2 regions of the Kluyvera intermedia genome follow, and region 1 is predicted to be linked to the other one. Evidence: predicted binding sites of a transcription regulator. Region 1 holds the regulator's gene; the other holds the start of a gene.

Region 1 (15,287 bases):
GTGGCCATGCGTTTCGGTAATCGCAAATTACGCCAGCAGCAGGCCTTGCAGTACGAACTGGAAAAAAACAAAGCCGAACTGGAAGAGTACCGCGAAGAGCTGGTCAGCCATTTTGCCCGCAGCGCCGAGTTGCTCGATAACATGGCCGATGACTATCGCCAGATTTACCAGCACATGGCGAAAAGCTCCAGCAACTTGCTGCCGGGGATGTCGCCTGAGGCCAACCCGTTCCGCAATCGCCTGGCGGAGTCCGAAGCCGGTAACGACCAGGCGCCGGTACAGATGCCACGCGACTATTCAGATGGCGCATCTGGCCTGCTGCGTAGCGGTGCCAAACGCGATTAATCTGCATTTTCAGTATTTTTCTACGGGCGCATGATATGCGCCCGTCCTCTTCTGTTCACGCCGACTATATTTAATTCAATAACATCAGCCTTTTCGGGAAGCATTGTCCTTATCTTCAGGGTCATGAGGGCCAGCATCAATGAGCAAATCGACTTTACTGTTAAGTGCGTTAGCGTTAAGCATCGGACTCTCTCTTGCCGTACCCGCGCCAGTGATGGCGTCATTACCTACGCAGGTTCCTGGCCAGGGTAGCCTGCCAAGCCTTGCGCCAATGCTGGAGAAAGTCCTGCCTGCGGTAGTGAGTGTGAAAGTAGAGGGAACCGCGCCGGTGAATCAGCAGGTGCCAGAGGAGCTAAAGAAATTCTTTGGTGACGACGGCGGTAACGCCACGAACGAACCTTCGCAGAAATTTGAAGGGCTGGGTTCCGGCGTGATTATTGATGCCATAAAAGGCTATGTACTGACCAACAACCATGTGGTCAGCGATGCGCAGAAGATTAGCATCCAGCTAAACGATGGTCGTGAGTTCGATGCCAAACTCATTGGCAGTGACGATCAAAGCGACATCGCCTTGCTGCAAATTCAAAAAGCCAGCCACTTAACCCAAATAGCCATCGCCGACTCTGACAAGCTGCGCGTCGGTGATTTCGCCGTCGCCGTCGGTAACCCCTTCGGCCTCGGGCAGACCGTAACCTCAGGGATCGTTTCGGCCCTGGGGCGCAGCGGCCTGAATCTGGAAGGGCTGGAAAACTTTATTCAGACCGACGCCGCCATTAACCGTGGTAACTCCGGCGGCGCCCTGCTAAACCTCAACGGCGAACTGATTGGCATCAATACCGCCATTCTGGCGCCCGGCGGCGGCAGCGTTGGTATAGGCTTTGCCATCCCTAGCAATATGGCGCAGACCCTGGCACAGCAACTGATTCAGTTTGGTGAAATCAAACGCGGCCTGCTGGGTATTCGCGGCATGGAGATGACGGCGGATATTGCTAAAGCCTTTAATCTCAATGTGCAGCGCGGAGCATTCATCAGTGAAGTGTTGCCGGGTTCGGGTTCCGCTAAAGCAGGGATAAAATCCGGCGATGTCATTACCAGCCTGAACGGTAAACCTCTCAACAGTTTTGCCGAACTGCGTTCACGTATTGCCACCACAGAGCCAGGCTCTAAGGTCAAATTGGGCCTGCTGCGTAACGGCAAGCCGATGGAGGTGGAAGTCACGCTGGATAAGAGCACTTCATCCACCGCCAGCGCCCAGTTGATTATCCCTGCACTGGAAGGGGCTCAATTGAGCGATGGCCAGGCAAAAGACGGTACCAAAGGGGTCGTCATTTCAGATGTCGAGAAAGGCAGCCCGGCGGCTCAGGTTGGTCTGCATAAGGATGATGTCATTATTGGCATTAACCGCCAGCCAACTCAGTCGATTGCCGAACTGCGCAAAGTGCTGGAAGCCAAGCCCGCCGTGATTGCAGTGAACGTCATGCGCGGTAATGAGAGCATCTATCTGCTTATGCGGTAATCCGGGTTAAACCGGACATAGCATGGAATGTATGTCCGGTTAACTCGTGGTATGCTTCGTTTCAGTTTCCTTATCAACGATGCCGGTATCATGCTAGTAAAGCTCTTACGTTCGGTCGCACTCGGTTTATTGGTCGGCGGCATTTTGATTGCCACCGTCCCCTCTTTGCGCCAGTGGAACCCGTTATCCACCCAGCACTTTAGCAGCACGGATGAAACGCCGACGAGCTATAACTCTGCGGTGCGCCGCGCCGCGCCTGCGGTGGTCAACGTCTACAATCGCAGCGTAAACAACAGCACCAATAATCAACTGGAGATCAAAACACTTGGCTCCGGGGTGATTATGGATGAACGCGGCTACATCATTACCAACAAACACGTGATCAACAACGCCGATCAAATCATCGTCGCGTTGCAGGACGGTCGTGTGTTTGAAGCCCTGTTGGTAGGCTCCGATAGCCTGACCGACCTGGCGGTACTCAAAATTAACGCAACCGGAGGCCTACCGGTTATCCCGATTAATCCGGCACGCATTCCGCATATTGGCGACGTGGTACTGGCGATTGGTAACCCATACAACCTTGGGCAGACCATCACTCAGGGGATTATCAGCGCCACCGGCCGTATTGGCCTGAACCCAAGCGGTCGGCAGAACTTCCTGCAAACCGATGCCTCGATCAACCACGGTAACTCTGGCGGTGCGCTGGTGAACTCGCTGGGCGAGCTGATGGGGATCAACACCCTCTCCTTTGATAAAAGCAACGATGGCGAAACGCCTGAAGGGCTCAGTTTTGCGATCCCGTTCCAGCTGGCAACCAAGATCATGGATAAGTTGATTCGCGATGGCCGAGTGATCCGTGGCTTCATCGGCATCAGCGGGCGTGAAATTGCACCGCTGCACGCGCAGGGCAGCAGTATCGACCCGATCCAGGGGATCGTGGTTAATGATGTGTCGCCGAACGGCCCGGCAGCCCAGGCGGGGATCCAGAATAACGACGTGATTATCTCGGTGAACGGCAAGCAGGCGGTTTCCGCGCTGGAGACAATGGATCAGGTGGCGGAGATTCGCCCGGGTTCAATCATTCCGGTCGTGGTGATGCGTGATGATAAGAAGATGACGATGCAGGTGACGATTCAGGAATACCCGGCATCAGACTAATGAAGCAAAAGCAAAGGGGCCATTCGGCCCCTTTGTGACAATAAGACTAATGGTCTTATTTGTTGATAAACTCTTCACCCAACTGAATATCTTTTCTCAGCGTTTCCAGCATCCCTTCCAGCGCCTGCTGTTCGTAGGCACTCAGTTTGCCGATTGACTGACGTTCTTCAACGCCGTTTTTACCGAGCAGCAGCGGCTGTGAGAAGAAACGGGCATATTCGCCGTCACCTTCAACATAAGCGCATTCCACCACGCCTTTTTCGCCCTGTAGAGCGCGTACCAGCGACAGACCAAAACGCGCCGCCGCCTGTCCCATAGAGAGCGTTGCTGACCCACCACCCGCTTTCGCTTCCACCACTTCGGTGCCCGCGTTCTGGATGCGTTTGGTTAAGTCATTCACTTCCTGATCGGAAAAGCTGACGCCAGGAATTTGCGACAGTAAAGGCAGGATGGTCACGCCGGAGTGGCCGCCAATGACAGGCACTTCCACGTCGCCACAGTTTTTGTCTTTCAGCTCGGCAACAAAGGTATTGGAGCGGATGATATCCAGCGTCGTTACGCCGAACAGTTTGTTCTTATCATACACGCCCGCCTTTTTCAGCACTTCAGCGGCAATGGCCACCGTCGTGTTGACCGGATTGGTAATAATACCAATGCAGGCTTTTGGCGCGGTTTTGGCGACTTGTTGCACCAGGTTTTTCACAATCCCGGCGTTAACGTTAAACAGATCGGAGCGATCCATACCGGGTTTACGTGCAACACCTGCTGAGATCAAAACGACATCAGCCCCAACTAGCGCTGGCGTCGCATCTTCACCCGAGAAACCTTTGATTTTAACATCCGTTGGAATATGGCTGAGATCGACCGCGACACCAGGCGTGACGGGGGCGATATCATACAAAGAGAGTTCTGAACCTGAAGGAAGTTGGGTCTTTAGTAGTAGGGCAAGCGCCTGACCGATTCCGCCGGCGGCACCAAGGACTGCGACTTTCATCCTAAACTCCTTATTGTGGTTAATGACATTCAGGTAGCAACCTGCTGTGGACCGCATAACCAACGCAGGAGAGACCTGTTGTTACTCCGTTGCGGCGACCTTAATTCACGAGGTAATTAATTACAATATAATTGCTTACAGAATGCGGGTTATCCAACAGCATTGTTGGTTGAACCGCATGACTTCCAGAAAAAGGTCTGTCTACGAAACCAAATTTTCATCAACTATCGATTACAATATACTCAGCATGTTGCGTAAAACAACAGCAATTTAATAACATTTCATTTACTTTTAACTTATTTGCTTCCCGTGACATAAGCATGTTTCTTAGGGCTAATTTTTGCTAAAATCTTGCCTTTCTCTATTTTATTTAGCCTCTTGGGGCAAATTGTTTTGCATAAAAATTCACCTATATGCATAATAATGTTAATTTCACCACCATACTCGGGTGACTTATGCGAAGTTCGACCAAACAAGAAGAATTAGTTAAAGCCTTTAAAGCGTTACTGAAGGAAGAAAAATTTAGCTCTCAGGGCGAAATTGTTCAGGCCTTACAGGAAGAGGGCTTCGATAATATTAACCAATCCAAAGTCTCTCGTATGCTGACTAAGTTTGGCGCCGTGCGTACGCGCAACGCCAAAATGGAGATGGTTTATTGCCTGCCAGCCGAACTGGGCGTACCAACCACCACCAGCCCACTGAAAAACCTGGTGCTGGACATTGATTACAACGATTCCGTGGTCGTTATCCACACCAGCCCAGGCGCCGCACAGTTGATCGCGCGCCTGCTGGACTCATTGGGTAAAGCTGAGGGCATTCTCGGCAGCATTGCTGGCGATGACACCATTTTCACTACCCCGGCCAGAGGCTTTAGCGTTAAAGATCTCTTTGAGGCTATCCAGATTCTGTTCGAGCAGGAACTGTAATCCCTTCTGCTGCCTCCTCTGGATTTCCAGAGGAGCGGCTTATCCCCGCCATCCCCACATCTTAAACTGCCGTTTCGTTAGCATTTAGTGCGATCCCTCACCCTGATACATATACACAGTGAATATATCCTGACTTAAGCGCACAAAATATCAAATTATTCTATCTTTTTGATTTTACGCATTATTGCAGCATAGCTTTGCCAGATTATGCGCTTTCTTATACATATACGTTCTAAAAATGACGGTTCTTGACATGTAATTACACGCGCAACCATTAGTCAGGTATTAATATTTTATGTGATTAGTGTATACTTAATTTCGTGATGAGGGTCACAGAATAAAGGCCTTCCAAAAAAATTCGACGAGGTAAGTATCATGAAAATCAAAACAACCGTTGCCGCTTTAAGCATCCTTTCCGTTATCTCTTTTGGCGCATTCGCCGCTGATTCTATTAACAGCGACCAGGCCCAGACGCGTGAGTCCCTTGGCACCGTATCAATCGGTTCCGTTGGCTCAACTCCGATGGATATGCATCAAATGCTGAACAAAAAAGCACAGGAAGAAGGGGCTTCTTCTTATCGCATCATTGAGGCGCGTACCGGTTCTCATTGGCACGCAACGGCTGAGCTGTACAAATAAGCTCGCGTGTAATAATGCGTTAAAAATCAGTCAATCAAATATCTACAGCGGTCCAGGAATTAGAAAAAACGTCCTCTCACCGCTGCACAATAAGGTGAGGAGTTAAGAGTATGAAAAGAGCAATTATCATCGCATCCCTTGGTCTGGCATCAGTACTCTCTTTCGGCGCAAACGCCGCAGCACAACAAATTAACGCCGACCAGGCGCAAAACCTACAATCCCTGGGTACCATTTCTCTATCACAGGTAGGGAGTACTCCGATGGACATGCGTAGCGAGTTAGCCGCAAAAGCTGAAAAACAAGGCGCTAGCAGCTATCGCATTATTGAAGCACGTACCGGCGACAGCTGGCACGCTACCGCAGAGTTGTACAAATAAACCCTCGTCGTCTTGACCGACGACTTGCCCTCGCCCTTTTGCGAGGGCTTTTTTTTACCCGCGCTGAACGTTAAAGCGCAACATCCCTTCCCGCTCTTCTTCTGCCTCATCAAACAACAAGATCAGCGCCCCATAGCGTCGACGCTGCTTATCATTAAGGTGGATGAATTCAATCTCCAGCGGCAGCGGCATCTCCGGGCTAATAACCACCTCCCAAAGCGCATCCAGATCGCGGATCGGCTCACCTTCGAGGGCAAAGAGTCGGGCAAATTCACGGTAGAAATCCCCCTGATCCTCTATCTCGTCAAAATCAAAAGTATAGATTTTCATCTCCACGCCCTCTTCCAATACCATATGTCTATAGCCCCCCAATGTGCAGCGTTTTGACTTCAAGGTACTCTTCTAACCCCAGTACCGACCCTTCGCGGCCCAGGCCAGATTCTTTCACGCCGCCAAACGGCCCTAATTCAGTGGAAACCGCACATTCGTTAATGCCGATCATTCCGCTTTCTAAAGCTTGAGAGACCCGGAACACGCGGGACAGGTTTTGCGTGTAGAAGTAAGCGGCCAGACCATATGGAGTATTATTCGCACGCTGAATAACGTCCTCTTCATCGCTAAAGCGGAAGCAGGCCGCCAGCGGGCCGAAGGTCTCTTCTTGCGCCAGTTGCATCTGCTCATGGCACTCACCCAGCACCGTCGGTTGCCAGAAGTTGCCACCCAAGCTATGCGGTTCACCGCCCGCGAGGATTTCAGCGCCTTTTGCAATCGCATCTTCGACGTGTTCGCGCACTTTTTTCACCGCTGACGCTTCGATAAGCGGCCCGACGACGACACCGTCATCCAGTCCATTACCCACTTTCAGCGCTTTCACAGCGCTCACCAGTTGGCTGACAAAGCGATCATACACGTCATCATGAATGTAAAAACGGTTCACGCTGACGCAAACCTGTCCGGCATTACGGAATTTGTTGGCAATTGCCCCCTGCACGGCGGCATCAATATCCGCATCCTCAAATACGATATACGGCGCATTACCACCAAGTTCCATTGAGACTTTCTTCATGGTCTCTGCTGCGTTGCGTACCAGCGTTTTCCCTACCGATGTTGAACCGGTGAAAGAGATTTTACGCACTGCGTGGCTTGCCATGATGGCATCGCTAATTTCTGACGTATTACCGGCGACGGCGTTCAATACGCCGTCCGGGATCCCCGCTTTTTTCGCAAGGGCCAGCAGAGCGAAGGCGCATAATGGGGTGTTATTGGCGGGTTTAATGACCCCGGTGCAGCCTGCGGCCAGCGCCGGGCCAAGCTTACGGGTCAGCATCGCCATCGGGAAGTTCCATGGCGTAATTGCCGCTACCACACCAATGGGCTCGCGTGTGGCCAGAATGCGTGAACCGGGCTTGGCCGGTGGGATAATTTCACCGTTTGCCCGTTTGCCTTGCTCTGCAAACCACTGGATAAAACTCGCCGCGTAGTCGACTTCACCTTCCGCTTCTTTCAGCGGTTTGCCCTGCTCCTCGGTCATCAGACGCGCCAACCAGCTTTTATTGTCGATAATCAGTTGGTACCAGCTATAAAGCAGCTCTGAGCGTGCCTTCGCGGTTTTCGCTCGCCACAATGGAAAGGCCTTAGCGGCTGCCGCTATCGCCTCTTCCGTCTCTTTTTTTCCGGCTTTAGCCACTTTGGCTACCACCTCGCCCGTTGCCGGGTTGAGGACGTCAAAGGTGGTATCAAGCTTGCGCCATTCACCATTAACCAGATAACCGGTCTGAAAAAGATCGTTGTCATGCAGTGCAAGCGTTGTCATTACATCCTCCTGAAAAGTGTCTCAGTTTAAGTATAGCTATCGCTTTTAGGGGGACAGTTGCCAGAATGCTGAAAGTGACATTTACATCGGGGATGTGTGGTGGCTAACCCGGCGTCGCTGCGCTTGGCCGGGCTACATAATGGATAAAAACTTAATTAATGGTGAGCGCACTCTGGTATTTATGCAGCATTAATACCAGTCGCTCAACCGGCTCGGTGACTTGCGCTGGCGCATCCCAGGTACGAAGCTTCTGCTGATACACCTCTAACTCGCCCAGTAAGCGGGTAAAGTAGTAGCGGCGTTTATTATCATTGCTGGCAGAGATTACCCGGTCAGCGGTGCGGCGAAGCTGGCGGTGGAAGGCTGAGAGATCGTCATTCACCGGTATGGGCGCATCACGCAGGCGTTGGTGAGCGATAATCAGCGTCAGCGCCAGGCGGAACTTGGCAATATCACCGGGGAACTTGTTCAACAGCAAAAAGAGTTGCTGATAGAGCCCTGGAAGATGGTTTTCTTTACGCCGCGCCATGTTGGTCGTCATTGCCGATACCGCTGCAAACACGAACTGGTTCAGGAGCACGCGCCCCGTGCGCAGCCGTGAGTTATCGCGGATAAGCAGAATGACGAGGAACGCCATGAAGCAGCCGACAATCTGACCTAATGCACTATCGAGGAACTGGCTGAAGTGGAAGGTCATCGGGTTATCCAGCACCAGGATGTTGATGGTACTGGCTAGCGCCCCCATCGAGCCCAGTCGGCGTTTTTGTACCTCAATCCCAATAAAGAAACACATTGCCGCCAGGCTAATACACAACAGCAGCATACTTTGCTGGGTAGCAGGGATGATCACCAGGAAGTAGAGTGCGCCAAGCGGAAGCGCGGCAATTGTTCCGTAGATAAAGTCGATCGCCACCATGCGCGGATTCGGCAGGCGCATCGCCAGTGAGGTCACGACGGCTATCATCACCATCGCGCCGCTACCCGATGTCCAGCCGGTCCACAGCCAGAACAAGATCCCCAGCGCACACGAGACCGTGGTACGCCAGAAGTTAATCATCGCATGATGACGCTCGGCAGAGTCCGGGCGCACAACCACTTCGCTTTGTAGGATCTCTTCTTCGCGGGCGCTGATTTTGGCATTGCCAATCACCCCGCGTTTGAGCAGCAGATAACGCGTCGCCGCTCCCACCCAGCTGTAGATGGTGACGGGCGTATCATGTTCCCCCGTCCACGCCAGCACGCGGCGCATACGTTTCAGTTGTCGATGTACGTCCTGCACCGTTTCGACCGGTTCTTCGAACAGCTCACGATACGCATCCGTCACCAGCTCCGGTCGCGAGTTCTGCATAATGAAGGTTTCACAGGCCTGGGTTACCATGGTCAACGACACAGTATTCAGTGCCTTCAAGCGACGGCTCGCACGCGCCCAGCGTGAAGATTCCATCTTGAGGTTGCTGCGCATCCCTTCCAGCGCAGTGGTGCGGCGAACCAGCGCATGCCAGGCTTTATCCATTTCATCGCTATTGCCATGCTGCACACACAGCTGCATCAGGCGATATTGATCGATAAGCATCGCATCGAGTTCGTTGTCGATCTCTTTTTTGATCGATCGCGGCGAGAACAGCAGATCGGCAACGATCGCGCAGATGATCCCCAACACGATCTCACTGCACCGCTCCACCGCAAACTGCGGCGTCAGCAGTGGTTCTGCCTGAATAGTAATGACGATAATGAGCGCCGTATAACCGGACAGTCCCCACGCGTATGAGTTCTCAACGCGCACGAGCGAAGAGATCCAGGTACAGAATCCGGCCCAGATGCTACAGACGAGTAGCATCAGCAGCGGCGCGCGGATCATGGTGATGATAATCACCAGCGCAGCGATACAGCCGATAAACGTCCCGACAATACGCAGCATCCCGCGATAGCGAATCGCCCCCGCGTAGGGTTCTCCCCCCGCCGCAAACGCAGGGCCTGCCGCCACGATAGCCGCGGTCAGCACCGCCCAACGGGGCGTTTCAAGCTGAAAATGGAAGCCGACGAACAGCGCCAGCACCACCGCGCAAGCCAGTTTGACGGCAAAGCGGATATGCTGGTTGGCAATACTGAAAATGCCCATGGTGATTAACCGAATTCACGCAGGCGTAGGGCCAGCTTCTGGAAGAAGCTCATCTGGCTGGCATCACGATCTTTTGCACCGGTGATAACCACTGTCGCGGTGGTGCCCGCAGGCCACAAATTGCCTGGTTCCTGATCGAGATGAATGCGTACCGGCACGCGCTGCGCCAGACGAACCCACTCCAGATTGGAGTCGATGGTCGCCATGCCTTTGCTATCGACGCTGCTGCTGGCGTTGGTCACGCCTGCCGCGACGCTATCGACGGTGCCTTTGAGCACATGATTGCTGCCCAGCGGCGTGACTTCCGCACGATAGCCCGGACGTACGCCTTCAAGTTTGGTCTCTTCCAGGTAGGCCATCACGTAGAAGGAGTGCTGTTTGACGAGCGCAACCGCCGTTGAACCACGGTTAATAAATTCGCCGGTGTAGACGTTAAGGTTCGTCACCCAACCATCAGCAGGTGCACGAATTACCGTGCGGTCAAGGTCGAGACGCGCGAGGTCACGCGTCGCCTCGGCTTTCGCTAACTGGTGTAAGACGGTTTGCAGCACGTTGTTAGACTGGTCAATTTCTTCGCGCGACATGGCGCTGATGCCCAGCTTGTTACGACGTCCGGCTTCACGATTTTTCTCTTCAGCCAGCGCCTGGTAGTACGACACATCAGCTTGTGCTTCGGCGAGCGCTTTTTGATAACGTGGCTGGTCAATCACAAACAGAACCTGATTTTTCGCTACCAGTTGGTTATCCTTTACCTGCACCTCGGTAATCAGACCCGAGACATCCGGGGCAATGGCAACGACATCTGCGCTAAAGCGGGCATCGCGCGTCCATGGGGATTCGGTGTAATAGACCCAGGCGCGGAAAATTGCGATGAACGCCAGGATGACCAGTATCACCGTAATAGCGGTACGGGAGATATTTCTTGTTAGTGTTTTCACATCTACCTCAAACAAACAAACGTGATATCAAATAAAACAGGCAGCAATACAGTGCAGTGTTGAACAACGCGGGATGCCAGACAAAATCATAGATCCCGGTTGGCGTCAGCACTCGACGCACCAGCCAAAAAATAGCGAGCGATAAAAGCAGCTCAAAAAAGATCGGTGGGAAAGAGAGACCGAAAATCACGATCACAGGAAACAGGCTCATGTTGACCTTACTAGACTAGCATGCAGGTGAGATTGGAAATTTAGTTATGCAACTAACAGTATTTTAGCGTAACTGTTATAGCCTTATCTACATAGTGTGATGCAAATCACTTTTAAGCCAGAGTGAACAATGGAACGATTAAAACGGATGTCGGTATTTGCCAAAGTTGTTGAGCAAGGCTCCTTTACCGCCGCGGCACGACAGCTACAAATGAGCGTTTCATCCATCAGCCAGACTGTCTCTAAACTGGAAGATGAACTCCAGGTAAAACTGCTTAACCGCAGTACACGCAGCATTGGTCTGACAGAAGCCGGTAAAATTTACTATCAGGGCTGCCGCCGCATGCTTTTCGAAGCACAGGAAGTGCATGAGCAGCTTTACGCATTTAACAACACCCCCATTGGTACCCTGCGCGTGGGGTGTTCTTCAACTATGGCACAAAATGTCCTCGCCCGGATCACCGCCGATATGTTGAAAAAATACCCGGGCCTGTCGATAAACCTAGTCACCGGGATCCCAGCGCCGGATCTTATCGCCGATGGTCTGGATGTGGTCATCCGCGTAGGAGCGTTGCAGGATTCCAGCCTTTTCTCACGCCGTATCGGCGCAATGCCGATGGTGGTCTGCGCGGCAAAAAGTTATTTACAGCATGCGGGGATTCCTGAAAAACCGGCCGATTTAGCCAACCACTCATGGCTAGAATACAGCGTGCGCCCGGATAACGAATTTGAACTGATCGCTCCGGAAGGGATCTCCACGCGTCTCATCCCACAAGGACGTTTTGTGACTAACGATCCGATGACGCTAACCCGTTGGCTATCCGCCGGTGCTGGGCTCGCCTACGTGCCGCTGATGTGGGCCATTGATGAGATCAACCGAGGGGAGGTGGAGATCTTATTACCGCGTTATCAATCCGACCCGCGCCCTGTGTACGCACTGTATACCGAAAAGGACAAACTTCCGCTGAAGGTCCAGGTCTGTATTAACTATCTCACTGAATATTTTGTAGAAGTGGCGGCATTGTTTCAAGAAATGAGAGGGCGAGGAAAGCCGTAATTCAAAAACACATCCTTCCAAACTAAATAACTCAAGTGACATGTCTTACATGAATATTTCCTGAATTTCCGCCATGGTAATTCAGGACGACTATCATGTTTAGCGAATTGACACGGTTATCATTCCGAGACTATCTTCTACGTTGTCTGATACTTAGACAGTTTTTTATTAAAAATAGAAATAATAAAGGTATTTTTTAGGCCACTTTAAAACAAGGACACAGAATGAACTTATTTGAACAAACACCGCCTTCACGTAGGCGCTATGGACTTGCCGCATTCATTGGGCTCATTGCCGGGATTGTCTCCGCCTTTGTGAAATGGGGAGCAGAAGTTCCGTTACCTCCACGTAGCCCAACCGATTTATTCAGCGGTGCATGCGCGCCAGAACAATTAATCCGGGCAGCAGGGCAAATTGATTGTTCGCGTAATTTCCTCAATCCACCTTATGTATTTTTACGTGATTGGCTGGGTGTCGTTGACCCTAATGCAACCGTTTACACATTCGCTGGACATATATTTAACTGGGTCGGCGTGACACATATTATTTTCTCAATCGTGTTCGCATTAGGCTATTGTGTAGTCGCCGAAGTTTTCCCTAAAATAAAACTCTGGCAAGGTTTGTTCGCCGGTGCTTTAGCTCAGCTTTTTGTCCATATGCTCTCGTTCCCTCTGATGGGTCTGACGCCCCCACTCTTCGAACTTCCATGGTACGAACATGTATCAGAAATCGTGGGCCATCTGATTTGGTTCTGGTCTATTGAAATTATTCGTCGTGACTTGCGTAACCGCATCACTCACGAACCCGATCCTGAGATACCTTTGGACCATTCACGATAAAAAAATGGCGCACCTTTTAGAGGTGCGCCATTCGCTTTCAAAACAGTTCAGGTCAGGCCGTGCCGCCCACCGTCAAATTATCCACCTTCAGCGTGGGTTGACCCACGCCAACCGGCAGGCTTTGACCTTCTTTGCCACACACGCCCACGCCGTTATCCAGCTTCAGGTCATTACCGACCATCGACACCTGCTGCATGGTTTCGATACCGGAACCTATCAACGTCGCGCCTTTTACCGCTTTAGTCACCTTACCGTTTTCAATCAGGTAAGCTTCTGAGGTGGAGAAGACGAACTTACCGGAGGTGATATCCACCTGACCGCCGCCGAAGTTCGGCGCATACAGGCCATACTCAACGGATTCGATAATTTCCTGCGGCGTTGATTTACCCGCCAGCATATAGGTGTTGGTCATGCGCGGCATCGGGAGGTGTGCGTAGGATTCGCGACGACCGTTACCGGTAGGCGCAACACCCATCAGACGCGCGTTGAGCTTGTCTTGCATGTACCCTTTGAGGATGCCGTTTTCGATAAGCGTGTTGTACTGACCCGGCGTGCCTTCATCGTCAATCGCCACGGATCCACGACGGTCGGTCATCGTACCGTCATCAACGATAGTACACAGCTCGGAGGCAACTAACTGCCCCATCTGACCGCTGAATACTGACGTGCCACGACGGTTAAAGTCGCCTTCCAGACCATGACCAACGGCTTCATGCAGCAGTACACCCGGCCAGCCAGCGCCCAACACAACCGGCAGCGTTCCGGCTGGAGCCGCGACCGCCGACAGGTTAACCAGCGCCATGCGCACGGCTTCTTTCGCCCACGCATCGGCACGAACTTCACCGTCGAGGTCAGCGAGGAAATAGTCGTAACCAAAACGACCGCCGCCGCCGCTCGCGCCGCGTTCACGTTTACCATCATCTTCAACCTGCACGCTCACCGACAGGCGCACCAGTGGGCGAACATCCGCCGCCAGCGTACCGTCAGTCGCAGCCACCAGGATAAGCTCATACACGCCGGTCAGGCTGGCGGTCACTTCCTGCACCCGCTTGTCTTCAGTACGGGCAACTTTGTCGACGCGACGCAGAATATCTAGCTTCTCTTCACGAGTCATGCTCTGCAGCGGGTCAAGCGTGGTGTACAGCGGCGAGTATTCTACCGCGCCGAGTGTCTGCACCTTGCCATTGCCGGTATCACGCACAATCGTACGCGCGGCTTGCGCGCTTTGCTCCAGCGCCAGCAGGCTGATCTGATCGGCGTAGGCAAAACCGGTTTTCTCGCCGCTCACCGCGCGAACCCCAACGCCCTGGTCGATATTGTAAGAGCCATCTTTAATGATGCGGTCTTCTAAAACCCAGGATTCGTGATAGCTGGACTGAAAATAGAGATCGCCATAGTCAAGACGGCGCTCAGTGAGTTGACCAAGAATGGCAAAAAGATCCTGATGATTCAGGCCATTTGCCGCCAGCAATTGTTCACTTACCAGATTTAGACTCATTATTTCGCTACTCGTTGATGCCCGCGCGTCTTACGCATTTCGGGCCTGTATTCCGGGTGTTATACACTTCATCATTCAAGTGGCTTCTGCGTTGGCCGCGCTCATTCACCCCAGTCACGTACTTATGTACGCTCCTGGGGATTCACTCCCTTGCCGCCTTGAGGCAACTTGAATGATTTTGTGTATAGTGTTATGAGATTGAGGCAATTCGAAGCTTGCGTCAAATCATGGCTTTTTATCATTGCTACGCGGCTGGCGCAGCACTTCATTAATTTGCGGCTTATCAATCGGGCCGGTGATGCGGTAGCGCAGAATCGACACCTTGTTCCACAGCGGCCCCAGAACCTTCGTTGCCGCAAAGACCGCCGCGCCAATGATCGGGTTCACCACAAAGGCCGTGGCGACGCCCACTGTGGCCGAGATTTCAGGCGCTACGATCGCTTCCATATTCAGTTCACGACGCACCAGGTTGACCGAGCCTTTCATGGCAATATCTGCCTCCAGGCCGTCCACCAACGTGTCGTCTGTATTCAATACACCGTCTTTGATCCACGCGGTACTGCGGATGGAGTCAAAGTAGAAACCTTCACTAAAAGTGTCGCTAAAATCAAAGCGCAGCTTACGCAGCAGCGCATCAACACTCAGAAGACGCAGCAGTTGCCCGGCATGTCCAGTCGAGATATCGGTAAACTGCCCTTTGCCAACATGCGCTTTCAGAATACCGTTTAGCGAGGCAATGTCCGGTTGCCACGGTTTATCCCGCCAATGTAAATCGTAGTCCACATCAACGGAAGAATCGCGAATCGGCGTAGAAACACCAAAGAAACCTACCGCGTCGTCAATATTATTACCGTGAAT
Region 2 (15,287 bases), 450 kb from region 1:
TGGTGCGCTGGCTCAATCAGCAGGTTGCCGAGCCGGATACCAATGCCTCCAGCCAGCAGATGCGTCTGGAGAGCGATAAACACCTGGTGCAGATTGTCACCATTCACAAATCAAAAGGGCTGGAATATCCGCTGGTCTGGCTACCGTTTATCGCCCGTTTCCGTAAGCAGAATCAGGCGTTCTACCACGACCGCAACTCCTTTGCGGCGGTACTCGATCTTAACGAAAGCGACGAAAGCCTTGAGCTGGCCGAAGCTGAGCGACTGGCAGAAGACCTGCGTCTGCTGTACGTCGCGTTAACCCGCGCCGTCTGGCACTGTAGCTTAGGCATTGCGCCACTCACCGCGCGACGCAGCGACAAACCAACCGATACTGAATTACACCACAGTGCGCCGGGGCGGTTGCTGCAAAAAGGCGAGGTGCTGGATGCCGCGGGCCTTGAAGCTTGCCTACGCGCGTTGTGCGACGAACATATTGCGCTCACGCTCGCCACGCCGCCGGATGATACCCGCTGGCAGCCAACGCAGGCCGCCATGCCAGAACTGGCGGCGCGACAGGTATTGCGACGCGTACTCGATGACTGGCGAGTCACCAGTTATTCCGGCTTGCAGCAGCGCGGGCACAGCGTGGCACAGGACCTGCTGCCGCGTCTGGATATCGACGCGGTCGGCACGGGCGAAACGCTGCCTGAACTGGAACTGACGCCGCACAACTTCCCGCGCGGCGCATCACCAGGGACGTTCCTGCATAGCCTGTTTGAAGACCTCGACTTCACGCAGCCCATTTCACCTGAATGGATGCAAGAACAGTTGCAAAACAATGGCTTTGGCGAACACTGGGAGCCAGTGCTGACTGCCTGGATATCGCAGGTACTGGAAGCACCGCTGGCGGATACCGGTATTGCCCTAAACCAACTGAGTGCGCGGGAAAAACAGGTCGAGATGGAGTTTTATCTGCCGATTGAAACGACGCTGGACGCCCGTGCGTTGGACGCGCTCACCCGCCGCTACGACCCGCTCTCCGCAGGCTGCCCGGAACTCGATTTCCGTCAGGTGCGCGGTATGCTCAAAGGTTTTATTGACCTCGTGTTCCGCCACGACGGGCGATACTACCTGCTGGACTACAAATCCAACCATTTAGGGGATAGCGGCGAAGCCTATACCCAGCAGGCGATGGCGCAAGCGATGCAGTCGCACCGCTATGACCTGCAATATCAGCTTTATAGCCTGGCGCTGCACCGCTATTTGCGTCATCGCCTTGCCGATTATGACTACGAGCGTCACTTTGGCGGCGTGATTTACCTGTTCCTGCGCGGCGTCGACGGCGACGCGGGGCAGCAGGGGATATTTACGACTCGGCCCGATCGCGAACTGATTACGGCAATGGACGCGCTGTTTGCTGGCGTTGAACAGGAGATGGATGCATGACGCTGGAACAACGCTTATTAGAAGCTGTAGAACTCAAGCTGCTGCGCCCGCTGGACGTGCAGTTTGCGCTGATGGTGGCGCAGGATGAACATCCGGCGGTGATGCTGGCGGCAGTGATGCTCAGTCGTGATACCGGCGAAGGGCACGTCTGTTTGCCGCTCTCCCATCTAACGCCCGCGATGCAGCCAAAGGGGCGCGCACGGGAACTGTGGCAGCAGCTCTTTGCCGACGCGGGCGAACCTGAAGACTGGTCAGCATTGTTACTTGCCTCGCAAGCGGTGAGTGTGGGTGAGCGTCCATCGCCGCTGATTTTGAGCCGTGAGCGTCTTTATTTGAACCGCATGTGGCGCAACGAACTCACCGTGGCACGCTTCTTTAGCGACACCCAGGCGCCGTTTGCCGTTGACGAGCCACAGCTTGCCGCCACGCTGAACGCGCTGTTTCCGCTCAGTGACACGGTAGACTGGCAGAAGGTCGCAGCCGCCGTGGCGCTGACGCGGCGTATTTCGGTGATTTCCGGCGGCCCCGGCACCGGGAAAACCACCACCGTCGCCAAACTGCTGGCGGCGCTGGTCCAGATGTCCGGCACACAAAAGTGCCGTATTCGTTTAGCCGCACCGACCGGGAAGGCCGCCGCGCGATTAACCGAATCGCTAGGTGCTGCGCTGCGTAAGCTCAACCTGAGTGACGAACAAAAAGCGATGCTGCCGAGCGATGCCAGCACGCTGCACCGCCTGTTGGGCGCACAGCCCGGCAGCCAGAAAATGCGCTATCACGCCGATAATCCGCTGCACCTTGACGTGCTGGTGGTCGATGAAGCCTCAATGATTGACCTGCCGATGATGGCACGGTTGATTGATGCGCTGCCGCCGCATGGGCGGGTGATTTTCCTCGGCGACCGCGATCAATTAGCCTCCGTTGAGGCCGGTGCCGTGCTCGGTGATATTTGTAGCTGGGTTAACCACGGCTATACCGCGGAACGCGCGCTTGAGCTTAGTCGCCTCGTCGGTGCTGACGTGCCTGCCGGTGAAGGACATGCGGCAAGCGCGCTGCGCGACAGCCTGTGCCTGCTGCGCACCAGCTACCGTTTTGGCAGCGACTCGGGCATCGGGCAACTGGCCGGTGCAGTGAACCGGGGTGATAAAAAAACGGTGAGTGAGGTCTTCACGCGTGGGTTTAGCGATATTGAACTCAAGGCGCTACGTACCACGGACGATTACGCCGCGATGCTTGACGATGCGCGCGCGGGCTACGGTCATTATCTCCAGTCGTTGCGTGACCGAGCCGACCCCGCGCTTGTGCTGGCGGCGTTTGGCGAATATCAAATCCTCTGCGCGCTGCGGGAAGGGCCGTGGGGAGTTAGTGGGTTGAATACGCAGTTTGAACTGCTGCTGACGCGCCATCGGCAGATTGTCCCTCAGCGCCATTCTCGCTGGTATGAAGGGCGTCCGGTGATGATCACTCGTAATGACAGCGCGCTGGGGCTGTTTAACGGCGATATTGGCATTGCGCTAGACCGAGGGCAGGGGACGCGTGTCTGGTTCCCGATGCCGGATGGCACGATTAAATCGGTGCAGCCAAGCCGCTTGCCTGAGCACGACACCGCCTGGGCGATGACGGTGCATAAATCGCAGGGTTCAGAATTCACCAATGCAGCGCTGGTGCTGCCGACGCAGATTGTGCCAGTGGTGAGCCGTGAGCTGGTGTACACGGCGATTACCCGTGCGAAAGCGCGATTGTCGATGTATGCCGATGAGAATCTGCTAGTGCAGGCGATTGCCACGCGTACCGAGCGGCGTAGTGGGCTGGCGGCGATTTTTGCGGAGATGACGTAACCCGGAGCCGGAATGCCCCTCACCCTAACCCTCTCCCCAGAGGGGCGAGGGAACCGTGCGGAGCCGGAATACCCCTCACCCTAACCCTCTCCCCAAAGGGGCTAGGGAACCGTGCGAAGCCTGGGTGTTAAATTGGATGTCGGATGTAAACACGGGTACAGTGCGCTCCCTCTCCCTTTCAGGGAGAGGGCTGGGGTGAGGGTCATGCTCCAAGCCCGGGGGTTACACTAAGTCCGTCATCAGCACCTTAGACCGGCGCTGATAGTTATAGAGAAGCTTCTTACTCTCCGGCAACAGCTCCACATCAACCGGTTTAAACCCACGCTCCTGAAACCAGTGAATACTGCGCGTGGTCAGCACAAACAGATGATTCAACCCCATCTGTTTCGCTTGCGTCGCAATACGCTCTAGCAAGACTTCCCCGCGCGATGAGCTCCGGTAATCCGGATGCACTGCCACGCAGGCCATCTCACCAATCTTCTCTTCCGGGAACGGATACAGCGCAGCGCAGGCGATGGTGGTGTTATCGCGCTGAATAATGGTGAACTTGTCGATCTCCATTTCCAGTTGTTCGCGAGAGCGGCGCACCAGAATCCCCTGTTGCTCCAGCGGCGCAATCAGATCCAGAATCCCGCCGATATCGTTAATGGTGGCGCGGCGAATTTGCTCGGCGCTCTCCATCACAATCTGCGTACCAATACCGTCGCGGGAGAACAGTTCTTGCAACAGCGCGCCGTCCTCCTGATAGCTAATCAAGTGGCTGCGGCGCACGCCGCTACGGCAGGCTTTCACCGCGCCGCGCAGGAACCGTGCGGTGCCGGAAAGATAATCCCCTTCCTGCTCCAGTTCTTCAATACGCGCCTGCGCTTCGTTCGGGAACAGCTCAGGGACAATGTCGCCCGCCTCGTTGTACACCCCTTGCGATGAACAAAAGCCGATCATCTTTTCAGCTTTGAGCTTAATCGCCAACTGGGTAGCGACTTCCTCGGAAGTCAGATTAAAGCTCTCACCGGTCACTGAAACGGCGACCGGCCCCATCAGCACAATCGCGTCGTTGTCGAGCTGACGATGAATCGCTTCTTCATCAATGCGGCGAATACGTCCGCTGTGGCAGTAGTCAATGCCGTCATCCACACCCAGCGGCTGGGCGATAATAAAGTTACCGCTCACCACGTTGATGTGCGCGCCCTGTAACGGGGTATTGTTGAGGCTCATCGACAGCCGCGCGGTAATATCCAGCTGCAACAGACCGGCGGCCTGTTTCACCAGTTCAAGCGTTTTGGAATCCGTTACGCGAATATGTTTATGGTAGGTTGGCTCATGGTTGTGCTCGGCCAGATTCGCGTCGATTTGCGGGCGCGCGCCATAGACCAGTACCAGGCGAATGCCTAGACTGTGGAGCAGGCCAATGTCGCTGACAATGCTGGAAAAGTTTTCATGCTCAATGGCTTCACCGCCGAGCATAATGACAAACGTCTTCCCCCGGTGGGCGTTAATATAGGGGACAGAATGACGAAACCCCTCTACCAGTTCGGTTCTACGTTCCTTCACCACGGCACAACCCTCAATGCATGATTATTCGTTATTAATGTATTTTTATTCTGTTTTGGGCGGAAACGCAAGCCAGAATTTGCCTAAATAACGTAATAGCCTGCTGCCAATTGTGTTGATACAACGAATGTTTACCCTTTTATAGATGACAGCTTATCCGCCATTGGTTACAGTTTTCGGTCAATCGTATTATGCGTAAATTCAAATTGTCTTTTTTTGCCTGGGATAGAGCATGTCGGGAAGTCAGTCGTTAAGTCGTCGTCGCCTGTTAAAAGGGGCGGGCGCTATGTGGTTGTTAAGCGTGAGTCAGGTCGGTTTCGCTGCCGTTAGTCAGGTGGTGGCCGTACGCATCTGGCCGGCGTCCAGCTACACGCGCGTCACGGTGGAGTCTAACCGTGTGATTAAGTACCGACAGTTTGCGCTGAGCAATCCTGACCGTATGGTGGTGGACCTCGAAGGGGTTAATCTGAACTCGGTGCTAAAAGGCATGGGGGCGCAGATCCGCGCCGACGATCCCTACATTAAATCGGCACGCGTAGGGCAGTTTGACCCGCAAACCGTGCGTATGGTGTTTGAGCTTAAACAAGACGTCAAACCGCAGCTTTTTGCGCTGGCACCGGTTGCCGGTTTCAAAGAGCGTCTGGTGATGGATCTCTACCCGGTCAACAGCAACGACGTGCAGGATCCGTTGCTGGCCTTGCTGGAAGAATACAATAAAGACGGCCTCGAAAAGCAGGTGCCGCCAGCCCAAAGTGGTCCGCAGCCGGGGAAAGCCGGGCGCGATCGGCCGATTGTCATCATGCTTGATCCCGGCCACGGCGGTGAAGACTCCGGCGCGGTAGGGCTGCATAAAACGCGGGAAAAAGATGTGGTGCTGCAAATTGCCCGTCGCCTGCGTGCGCTGATTGAAAAAGAAGGCAATATGAAAGCCTACATGACGCGCAACGAAGATATCTTTATTCCACTCAAAGTGCGGGTGGCGAAGGCGCAAAAGCAGCGCGCCGACCTGTTTGTCTCCATCCATGCGGATGCCTTCACCAGCCGCCAGCCGAGCGGTTCGTCGGTGTTTGCGCTGTCGACCAAAGGGGCCACCAGTACGGCGGCCAAATACCTCGCGCAGACCCAGAACGCCGCCGACTTAGTGGGTGGCGTGAGCAAAAGCGGCGACCGCTACGTTGACCACACCATGTTTGATATGGTGCAATCGCTGACCATCACCGACAGCCTGAAGTTCGGCAAGGCGGTACTGAAAAGGCTTGGCAAGGTCAACAATCTGCATAAAAACCAGGTTGAACAGGCAGGCTTTGCGGTGCTTAAAGCGCCAGATATTCCATCGATCCTCGTCGAAACGGCGTTTATCAGTAACGTTGAAGAGGAGCGTAAGCTGAAAACGGCGGCCTTCCAGCAGGAAGTTGCCGAGTCGATCCTGGCGGGTATCAAAGCCTACTTTGCCGATGGCGCGACGCTGGCAAGGCGCGGGTAACCCGCTATGTCGCAGCTAAAAAGTGTCCACGGCGGCAATACCCGCGAAGCGGCCGCGCTGTTGGGCATTTCTCCCGATCAACTGCTGGATTTCAGCGCTAATATCAATCCGTTAGGCATGCCGGAGAGCATCAAGCAGGCCATTATCAGCCAGCTTTCCTGCGCCGAGCGTTATCCCGATGTCGACTACGCGCAGCTTCACGAGGCGCTGGCTGCGCACCACGAGGTTCCAGCTTCGTGGATTCTGGCAGGTAACGGCGAAACGGAATCTATTTTTACCTTCGCTCACGGTTTGAAGCCGCGTCGGGCAATGGTTATTGCACCGGGCTTTGCCGAGTATCGCCGGGCGCTGGACACCCTCGACTGCCAGGTGGAAACTTTCGTCCTGTGCGAAGAAGACGGCTGGCAACTGACCGACCGCATTCTGCGCGCACTGACCGCTGAACTCGACTGTCTGTTTCTCTGCACGCCAAATAACCCGACCGGGCTGCTGCCTGAGCGGGCGCTACTGGAGGCGATTGCCGACCGCTGCCGGACGCTGGATATTGCGCTTGTGTTAGATGAAGCCTTTATCGACTTTATTCCCGGCGAGCCAGGCTTTATCCCGTTACTCGCGCAAAACCCGCATATCTGGGTACTGCGCTCGCTCACGAAGTTCTACGCCATCCCTGGCCTGCGATTGGGCTATTTGCTCAACAGTAACGCGCAGGCGGTTGCGCGTTTACGCCAGCATCAGATGCCGTGGTCAATCAATGCTTTTGCCGCGCTGGCAGGCGAGATTGCGCTAAACGATGAGGCCTACCAACAGGCAACGAGGCGCTGGCTGGCGCAGGAAGGTCAGCGATTTTATCGTCTGCTTGGCGAAATCGACGGCTTAACCGTTTACCCGGGACAAGCCAACTATCTGTTTCTGCGCTGTGAGCGGCCGGAGATTGAATTGCAGGACGCGCTGCTGCAACAGCATATTCTGATCCGCAGCTGCGCCAACTACCCGGGGCTGGACGGGCGCTACTTCCGCGTGGCGATTCGCAGCAACGCCGAGAACGAACAGCTGCTGACGGCGCTCCGTCAAGTGCTGAGCTGAACCCCGCCCGGCACCGCGCTTAACAGGTGCTGCTTCGGCCAGTGGTCGGTGAGCTTTTTCTGTCCCAGTGCCCACTTCAGGTATTCCACATCGTGATGGCGACGGTCAAGCATCAGCCCGACCACGCTGCCGCTGTGCGCCACGTTTAGCCCGTATAGCCCGCAAGACTCAACTAGCGACAACAATGCAGCAAAACCCGGCTTGGGCAATAGCGCCTGGCTGGCGATGGCGCTAAGCGTTGCCGCCTCTCCCAATAAGCTTGCGCTATTGCTGGCGCAGGCGGTCTGTACCTTTTCCCACGCCCCTTGCAGGACATCAGCATTGGCGTGTAATGCCGCCTCACGTGGGAGCCGATGATAATCAGCGGTGCGCAGAATAACCGGGCTTTCGAGCACCAGCAGGTCAAATTCAGGCGAGGGGCCACAGGCAATTTGGGTACGAGCATGATGGTGGTCAAACAGGGTGAGTTGACGGAACAGGGTGCTGTCCGTCGGTTCCAGCGACACACACAGCGTAGCGAGAATTGATTCATCCAATGAATGGCCAAGGTGATGCGCTGTGGCAATGGCGGTGGCGGCAATATCGGCGGTGCTGCTGGCCATTCCTTTGGCAACCGGAATCGTCGAATGTACCTCAACGCGCAGCGCCTGGCTTCGTGATAGCGCATAGCCAAAGTGCGCCAGTAGCGCGTTGACCGTCGCGCGGGTGAGCGGCCGCTCATCAGGCAGCGGCGTTCCGTCGCACACTTCAACCGTGCTGTACCAGTCTATCGGGCAAGAGATGAGCTTTTCACTGCCCAGAATCCAGCCCTGAATAATTTCCCCGCAGGAGCCGGGACAGCGCGCCACGCTCATGATATTCCTTGCTTAACCCATCCAAATATAACTACCGTAAATATACCGGTATTGTCATAGCGCAACGAAATCCTTTATTCAGCACGCTAGAGTAACCTGCTTTTATTTTATGCGGGCGCTGTGCCGGCATAAATCTGCAACCAACAGGTTCGGCACATTATGTGCCAGGGAAGGGGGTGAATACACGCGTGTATAAATCCCCCGCAGCCCCCGCTGCTGTGATGCTGACGACCCCGTAAACACCACTGATCGCAAGATCGGGAAGGACGGGCGAGGATGACGCTAAGCCAGAAGACCTGCCTGTTGGCCATTAACAACAACTTCGGTGGGAAGTGGGTTGCTTTGCGTTGCACGGTCGGCAGACCGGGCAAGCGCACGGCTATACTCGCCCCCCGGCAACAGGGGCAGGGTATGGCAGCCAGACAGCACGCATTTGTTCTTGCAGGTACCGGCAGCGGCTGTGGTAAAACCACGGTGACGCTGGGCTTGCTTAAACTGTTCCAGCAGCGCGGGCTGCGGGTTCAGCCGTACAAGGTTGGCCCTGACTATCTCGACACCGGCTGGCACACTGCGCTGTGCGGCGTCCCTTCGCGCAATCTCGACAGCTTTATGCTGCCCACCCCTATTCTCAACGCGCTATTTTGTGACCATTTGCAGCAGGCTGATATCGCCGTCATTGAAGGTGTGATGGGCCTGTACGACGGTTACGGCACTGACCCGAATTATTGCAGCAGCGCCGCGATGGCCAAACAGCTGGGTTGCCCGGTGATTTTGCTGGTCGACGGCAAAGCGGTATCGACATCAATTGCGGCAACGGTGATGGGCTTTCAGCACTTCGACCCCAGCCTTAATATTGCCGGGGTGATTGTTAATCGCGTCAACAGCGACAGTCACTTCCAGTTGCTGAAAAGCGCCATCGAGCGTTACTGCACCATTCCGGTACTGGGTTATGTCCCGCGCGTTGAGGGCGTAGCGCTGCCAGAGCGCCATCTTGGGCTGGTTACTGCCCGCGAATCAACGGTTAACGCCCAACCGTGGCAGGATTTTGCCACCACGCTTGAGCGCACGCTGGATATTGATGCGCTGCTTTCACTGAGTGAATTGAGTGCGTTACCAGCGGGCGAATGGCCGACGACTCCGCTTGCCGGTGAAGGCTTAACGCTGGCGCTCGCCGATGATGAAGCCTTCAACTTCTACTACCCGGACAACCTGGCGCTGCTGGAACGCGCGGGAGTGAAGATTGTGCGCTTTAGCCCGCTGCATGACCGTGAGCTTCCGACGTGCCAGATGATCTGGCTGGGCGGTGGCTACCCGGAATTACATGCCCGGGCGTTGGCTGCCAACACCTCCATGCTGACGCAACTGCGTGCAGCGCACCGGCGCGGCGTGGCGATCTACGCGGAATGCGGCGGCCTGATGTATCTCGGCAGCACGCTGGAAGATGCGCAAGGCGAAATCCATGCGATGGTCAATGTCCTTCCTGGCGACAGTAAAATGGGTAAACGGCTGACCCGCTTTGGCTACTGCGAAGCCGAGGCCCAACAGCAAACGTTGCTTGCCGCCCCCGGCGAGGTGCTGCGCGGACATGAATTTCACTACTCCGATTTTACCCCTCGGCTTCCGGCGGTGATGGCCTGTCGCAAAACTCGTGATGGTGCAACGCTCCAGCAGTGGAGCGGCGGCTGGCAGTGTGGCAACACCTTTGCCAGCTACCTGCACGTCCACTTCGCGCAACGTCCCGCGATGCTCAACCACTGGTTTACCGCGGCGAGGCGTGCCCAATGACGCTGCTTGCCTGGTGTCTGGCGTGGGTGCTCGATTTTGTTATCGGTGACCCGCAAAACTGGCCGCATCCGGTGCGCTGGATAGGCAACCTGATAAGCATCGTACAGCGCTGGGTGCGACGCATTTGCCGCAGCGATCGTGCGCTACGTATTGGCGGTGGAGTGATGTGGCTGGTGGTCGTTGGGCTGACCTATGGCGTCACGTGGGGCGTGTTGACGCTGGCCACAAAAATTCATCCGTGGCTGGGCTGGGGCGTAGAGGTGTGGATGATTTTCACCGTCCTTGCCGGGCGCTGTCTGGCGCGATCCGCACAGGATGTTGAGCGACCGCTGCGTGACGGCAACCTCGCTGAAAGCCGCCTCAAGCTGTCGTGGATTGTCGGTCGCGACACTTCCGAGCTTCAGCCAGAGCAGATTAACCGCGCGGTGGTAGAAACCGTGGCGGAAAACACCGTCGACGGCATTATCGCGCCGCTGTTCTTCCTGCTACTCGGCGGCGCGCCGCTGGCGATGGCTTACAAAGCGGTCAACACCCTCGATTCCATGGTCGGCTATAAGCACGAAAAATACCGCGCCATTGGCATGGTCAGCGCCAGATTGGACGATGTCGCCAACTTTATTCCCGCCCGCCTGAGCTGGCTACTTATCAGCGCCGCCGCCTTTCTCTGTCGCTTTGATGCGGTACGCGCGCTACGCATTGGCTGGCGCGATCGCCGCAACCACAGCAGCCCAAACTGCGCGTGGTCGGAAGCCGCGGTCGCCGGGGCGCTGGGCATTCGTCTGGGCGGCCCGAACGCCTATTTTGGCGAGCGCGTGGAAAAACCGTGGATCGGTGACGACCACCGCGCCATCGCCATTGATGATATTTCCCGAACGATTCGACTGATGTGGGTGTCGTCCACGCTGGCTCTGCTGCTGTTTATGGCAGTGAGAGTCTGGCTGATGGGCGTCGCCTGAGGAGCAGTGCATGAACTATATCCAGCAACCACAGGCTATCGAGCGTAAAAGCTTTGAGATCATTAGCGACATTATTGCCGAAACCCGCCCGGAATATCGCTTCGACAGCCCGCTGCACGAGGCCATTATCAAACGGGTTATCCATACCACCGCCGATTTTGAATGGCTGGATATTTTGTGGTTCGCGCCGGATGCATTGGCCCGTCTGACCGAGGCGCTAAGCCGCCCGTGTACGCTTTACACCGACACCACCATGGCGCTGTCCGGCATCAATAAAAATCTGCTGGCGACCTTCGGCGGCGAGTGTCGTTGCTACATCAGCGACCCGCGCGTGGTGCGCGAAGCCAAAGCGCAGGGTATGACCCGCTCGATGGCGGCGGTAGATATTGCAGTGCAAGAAGCTGGAGATAAGGTCTTTGTTTTCGGCAATGCGCCGACCGCACTGTTCCGTCTGCTGGAGCATAAAGGGGTGGAAGTGGGCGGTGTGGTTGGCGTTCCGGTCGGTTTTGTCGGCGCGGCGGAATCGAAAGACGCCCTGAGCAAAAGCGGTCTGCCGGGCATTGCGGCGCTCGGGCGTAAGGGCGGCAGCAACGTGGCCGCCGCCATCGTCAACGCCATTCTCTACCATTTGCAGGCCGCACAATGAATGAGCCCGCCTTTGATGCCCCGGTGTGGCATAACGGCAAAGCGCTGCGCAAAGGCTACACCACCGGTTCCTGCGCTACGGCGGCGGCCAAAGTTGCCGCGCTGATGGTGATGCGCCAGCACCTGATTCATCAGGTGTCGATTGTCACCCCTTCCGGCGTGACGCTGAATTTGAACGTTGAATCGCCACACGTCGAAGGCCAGCAGGGAATTGCCGCCATTCGCAAAGACGGCGGCGACGATATCGACGCCACTCATGGGATGCTGATTTTCGCCCGCGTCACGCTGAACGACAGCGGTGATATTACCCTGCGCGGCGGCGAGGGCGTTGGCACTGTGACCCGCAAAGGCATCGGGTTGCCGATCGGCAGTTCGGCGATAAACCGCACCCCGCGTCACACCATCGAAACCGCCGTGCGTGAAGCGATTGGCCCTGCGCGCGGCGCGGAGGTCGAAATCTTCGCCCCGGAAGGCGAGGAGCGGGCGCAAAAGACCTATAACTCGCGGCTGGGCATTCTGGGCGGTATCTCGATTATCGGCACCACCGGCATCGTCACCCCCATGTCGGAAGAGAGCTGGAAACGCTCGCTGGCGCTGGAGCTTGAGATGAAGCATGCGGCGGGGCTGGAGCGGGTGGTGCTGGTGCCGGGTAACCATGGCGAACGTTTCGTACGTGAGCAGATGGGGATCGATTCACAGGTGGTGGTCACCATGAGCAACTTCGTCGGCTACATGATTGAAGAGGCCGTGCGCCTGGGCTTTCGCCAGATAGTGCTGATAGGCCATCCCGGTAAGCTGATTAAAATCGCCGCCGGCATTTTCCATACCCACAGCCATATTGCCGACGCGCGGATGGAAACGCTGGTCGCCCATCTGGCGCTGCTCGGCGCGCCGCTGGAGCTCCTGACGCTGGTTAGCGATTGCGATACCACCGAAGCGGCGATGGAACATATTGATGCGTTCGGTTTTCAGCGTATCTACAACCATCTTGCCGAACGAATCTGCCAGCGCGTCATGCAGCGCCTGCGCTTTACCAAAATGCCGCCAGAATGCGACGCCATCATGTTCTCGTTTGATAACCAGATCCTCGGCAGCAATCGTCCGGTGAGCGAGATTATCGAGGCGATGAAATGCTGACGGTGGTGGGTATGGGCCCCGCAGGTGTGCAACTGATGACGCCGCAGGCCACACAGGCCGTGCTAAGTGCCGATGTGCTGGTCGGCGCGGTGCGGCATCTGGCGCAGTTCGCGGATTTTTGCGGTGAATGCTGCCCGCTGGGGGCCAATATTGACCAGATTTTGCAATGGATTACTGAACGCTCGGCACAAAACGTGGTGGTGCTGGCTTCCGGCGACCCGCTGTTTTACGGCATTGGCACACGGCTGATTGCCCATTTTGGCCGCGATAACGTGCAGGTGATCCCCGGTGTCAGCGCCGTGCAGTATCTGTGCGCGCGGGCGGGTATCGATATGAATGAGATGTGGCTCACCAGCAGCCACGGGCGCGAGGTGAATTTTGATGCGCTCGCCAGCCATTTGAAAGTAGCGATGGTCACCGATAAACGCTGCGGCCCAAAACAGATTGCTGCCGAGCTGGTGGCGCGTGGCAAAGGATATCGCTGGATGGTGATTGGCGAAAATCTGGCGCAGGACAATGAACGGATCCACTGGCTACCGGTTAGCGCGGTGGCTAACGACTATGAGATGAACACGGTGGTGATCCTCGATGAAAGATGAGCTGTTTTTGCGCGGCGAAAAAGTGCCGATGACCAAAGAAGCAGTGCGGGCGTTGGCGCTGTCAAAGCTGGAATTGCATTGGGCCAGCCACCTGATTGATATCGGTGCGGGAACCGGCAGTGTGTCGATTGAAGCGGCATTGCAAAACCCCACGCTTGCAGTGACGGCGATTGAACGCAACCCGGCGGCGCTGCGCTTGCTGGAAGAGAATTGTCAGCGGTTTGCCTGCGGCAATATTTCGGTGATGGCCGGTGAAGCGCCTGATGTGAGGGTAGAGCAGGCTGATGCCATCTTTATCGGCGGCAGCGGTGGTCACCTTTGCGCGTTGATTGACTGGTCGTTACAGCATCTGCGCCCCGGTGGGCGGCTGGTGATGACTTTTATCCTGCAGGAAAATTTGCACGCGGCGCTCGACCATCTACGTCACTCAGGCGTCACGGCGCTGGACTGCCAGCAGCTGAATATCGCGGCGCTCACCCCGCTTGGCAGTGGGCACTATTTCAAACCGCATAACCCCGTTTTTGTGATTGCCTGTCAGAAGGAAGACGCCCATGTCCACACTCTTTGATCCCCGCTGTGTCTGGTTCGTTGGCGCAGGCCCCGGAGACCGGGAGCTGATCACCCTGAAAGGCTACCGCCTGTTGCAACAAGCCCAGGTGGTTATCTACGCCGGATCGCTTATCAACACCGAACTGCTGGACTACTGCCCGTCAGACGCCGAATGCCATGACAGCGCCGAGCTGCATCTGGAACAAATTCTCGAGTTAATGGAAGCGGGCGTGAAAGCCGGGAAAACGGTGGTACGCCTGCAAACCGGCGACGTGTCGCTGTACGGCTCGGTGCGTGAGCAGGGCGAAGAGTTGACGCGGCGCGGTATCGCCTGGCAGGTGGTACCGGGCGTCAGCGCGTTTCTTGGTGCGGCGGCGGAACTGGGCGTTGAGTACACCGTCCCGGAAGTGTCGCAGAGCCTGATTATCACCCGTCTGGAAGGGCGCACCCCGGTGCCCGAGCGCGAGCAACTGGAATCGTTTGCCCAGCATCAAACCTCAATGGCGATTTACCTCTCGGTGCAGCGGATTCACAAGGTGGCCGAACGGTTGATTGACGGCGGCTACCCGACGAGTACGCCGGTGGCGGTGGTCTACAAAGCCACCTGGCCGGAGAGCCAGACCGTACGCGGCACGCTGGCAGATATTGGCGACAAAGTGCGTGACGCGGGGATTCGCAAAACGGCGTTGATCCTGGTCGGCAATTTCCTTGGCGATGAATATCACTACTCGCGTCTGTACGCGGCGGATTTTAGTCATGAATACCGTAAAGCCTGACGGCATTGCGCTGTTCTGCCTGACGCCCGGCGGTGTGGCGTTAGCGAAACGGTTAAGTGCAGCGCAGCCAATGACCTGTCTAACCCGCGAGGCCCTGGTTGAAGAGGGATTTTCCGCGTTCGATGTCAGCTTTGCGCACAGCGTCCAGCAGGCGTTTAGCCGCTATTCGTCGCTGATTTTTATCGGGGCGACCGGCATTGCCGTGCGCGTGCTCGCGCCGTTGCTGGTCGACAAATTTCACGACCCGGCGGTGGTGGTCATTGATGAACGCGGTCAGCACGTGATCAGCCTGCTCTCCGGGCATATCGGTGGCGCGAATGCGCTGGCGTGCCATCTAGCGGGCATTCTCGGCGTTGACCCGGTGATCACCACCGCCACCGACGTAAACGAAGTGGCGGCGCTGGATACGCTGGCCTGCCAGCTGAATGCACGGATGCGCGGCTTTCGTGCGGCGGTCAAAACCGTCAACCAGATGCTGGTCAGCCAGCAGCGAGTGGGGCTGTGGTGGGATGACTCGCTGACCGCCGAGGTGAGCCGCTGCGACCGGCGCGGTTTTATCACCGTCACCAGTCTCAATCATCTGCCTGAGCTGGACGCGCTGGTGTGC

The links. The regulator ArgR, encoded in region 1, controls arginine synthesis, uptake and breakdown. The targets are predictions, from matches to a motif close to ANTGAATAAAAATACANT.
Positions count from the first base shown of each region.
Region 2: a site for ArgR is predicted at 4,850-4,867, ahead of argA (amino-acid N-acetyltransferase). Genes of this name have one in related genera too.

Region 1 covers NZ_CP139986.1:556,049-571,335, reverse strand. Annotated here, with positions in the region: gene zapG (Z-ring associated protein ZapG) at 1-345, shown strand, start outside; gene degQ (serine endoprotease DegQ) at 485-1,861, shown strand; gene degS (outer membrane-stress sensor serine endopeptidase DegS) at 1,952-3,019, shown strand; gene mdh (malate dehydrogenase) at 3,075-4,013, opposite strand; gene argR (transcriptional regulator ArgR) at 4,469-4,939, shown strand; gene yhcN (peroxide/acid stress response protein YhcN) at 5,315-5,578, shown strand; gene yhcN-B (DUF1471 family stress response protein YhcN-B) at 5,689-5,955, shown strand; gene U0026_RS02685 (barstar family protein) at 6,010-6,285, opposite strand; gene U0026_RS02680 (NAD-dependent succinate-semialdehyde dehydrogenase) at 6,314-7,768, opposite strand; gene aaeB (p-hydroxybenzoic acid efflux pump subunit AaeB) at 7,920-9,887, opposite strand; gene aaeA (p-hydroxybenzoic acid efflux pump subunit AaeA) at 9,893-10,825, opposite strand; gene aaeX (p-hydroxybenzoic acid efflux pump operon protein AaeX) at 10,833-11,036, opposite strand; gene aaeR (HTH-type transcriptional activator AaeR) at 11,166-12,092, shown strand; gene U0026_RS02655 (YagU family protein) at 12,317-12,931, shown strand; gene tldD (metalloprotease TldD) at 12,984-14,429, opposite strand; gene yhdP (AsmA2 domain-containing protein YhdP) at 14,655-15,287, opposite strand, start outside.
Region 2 covers NZ_CP139986.1:1,002,345-1,017,631, forward strand. Annotated here, with positions in the region: gene recB (exodeoxyribonuclease V subunit beta) at 1-1,427, shown strand, start outside; gene recD (exodeoxyribonuclease V subunit alpha) at 1,424-3,262, shown strand; gene argA (amino-acid N-acetyltransferase) at 3,485-4,816, opposite strand; gene amiC (N-acetylmuramoyl-L-alanine amidase AmiC) at 5,046-6,296, shown strand; gene cobD (threonine-phosphate decarboxylase CobD) at 6,303-7,379, shown strand; gene U0026_RS04825 (GHMP family kinase ATP-binding protein) at 7,364-8,233, opposite strand; cobalamin riboswitch at 8,362-8,551, shown strand; gene U0026_RS04830 (cobyrinate a,c-diamide synthase) at 8,645-10,018, shown strand; gene cbiB (adenosylcobinamide-phosphate synthase CbiB) at 10,015-10,974, shown strand; gene U0026_RS04840 (cobalt-precorrin-8 methylmutase) at 10,985-11,620, shown strand; gene cbiD (cobalt-precorrin-5B (C(1))-methyltransferase CbiD) at 11,617-12,756, shown strand; gene U0026_RS04850 (cobalt-precorrin-7 (C(5))-methyltransferase) at 12,750-13,355, shown strand; gene U0026_RS04855 (decarboxylating cobalt-precorrin-6B (C(15))-methyltransferase) at 13,345-13,923, shown strand; gene U0026_RS04860 (cobalt-precorrin-4 methyltransferase) at 13,907-14,680, shown strand; gene cbiG (cobalt-precorrin 5A hydrolase) at 14,661-15,287, shown strand, end outside.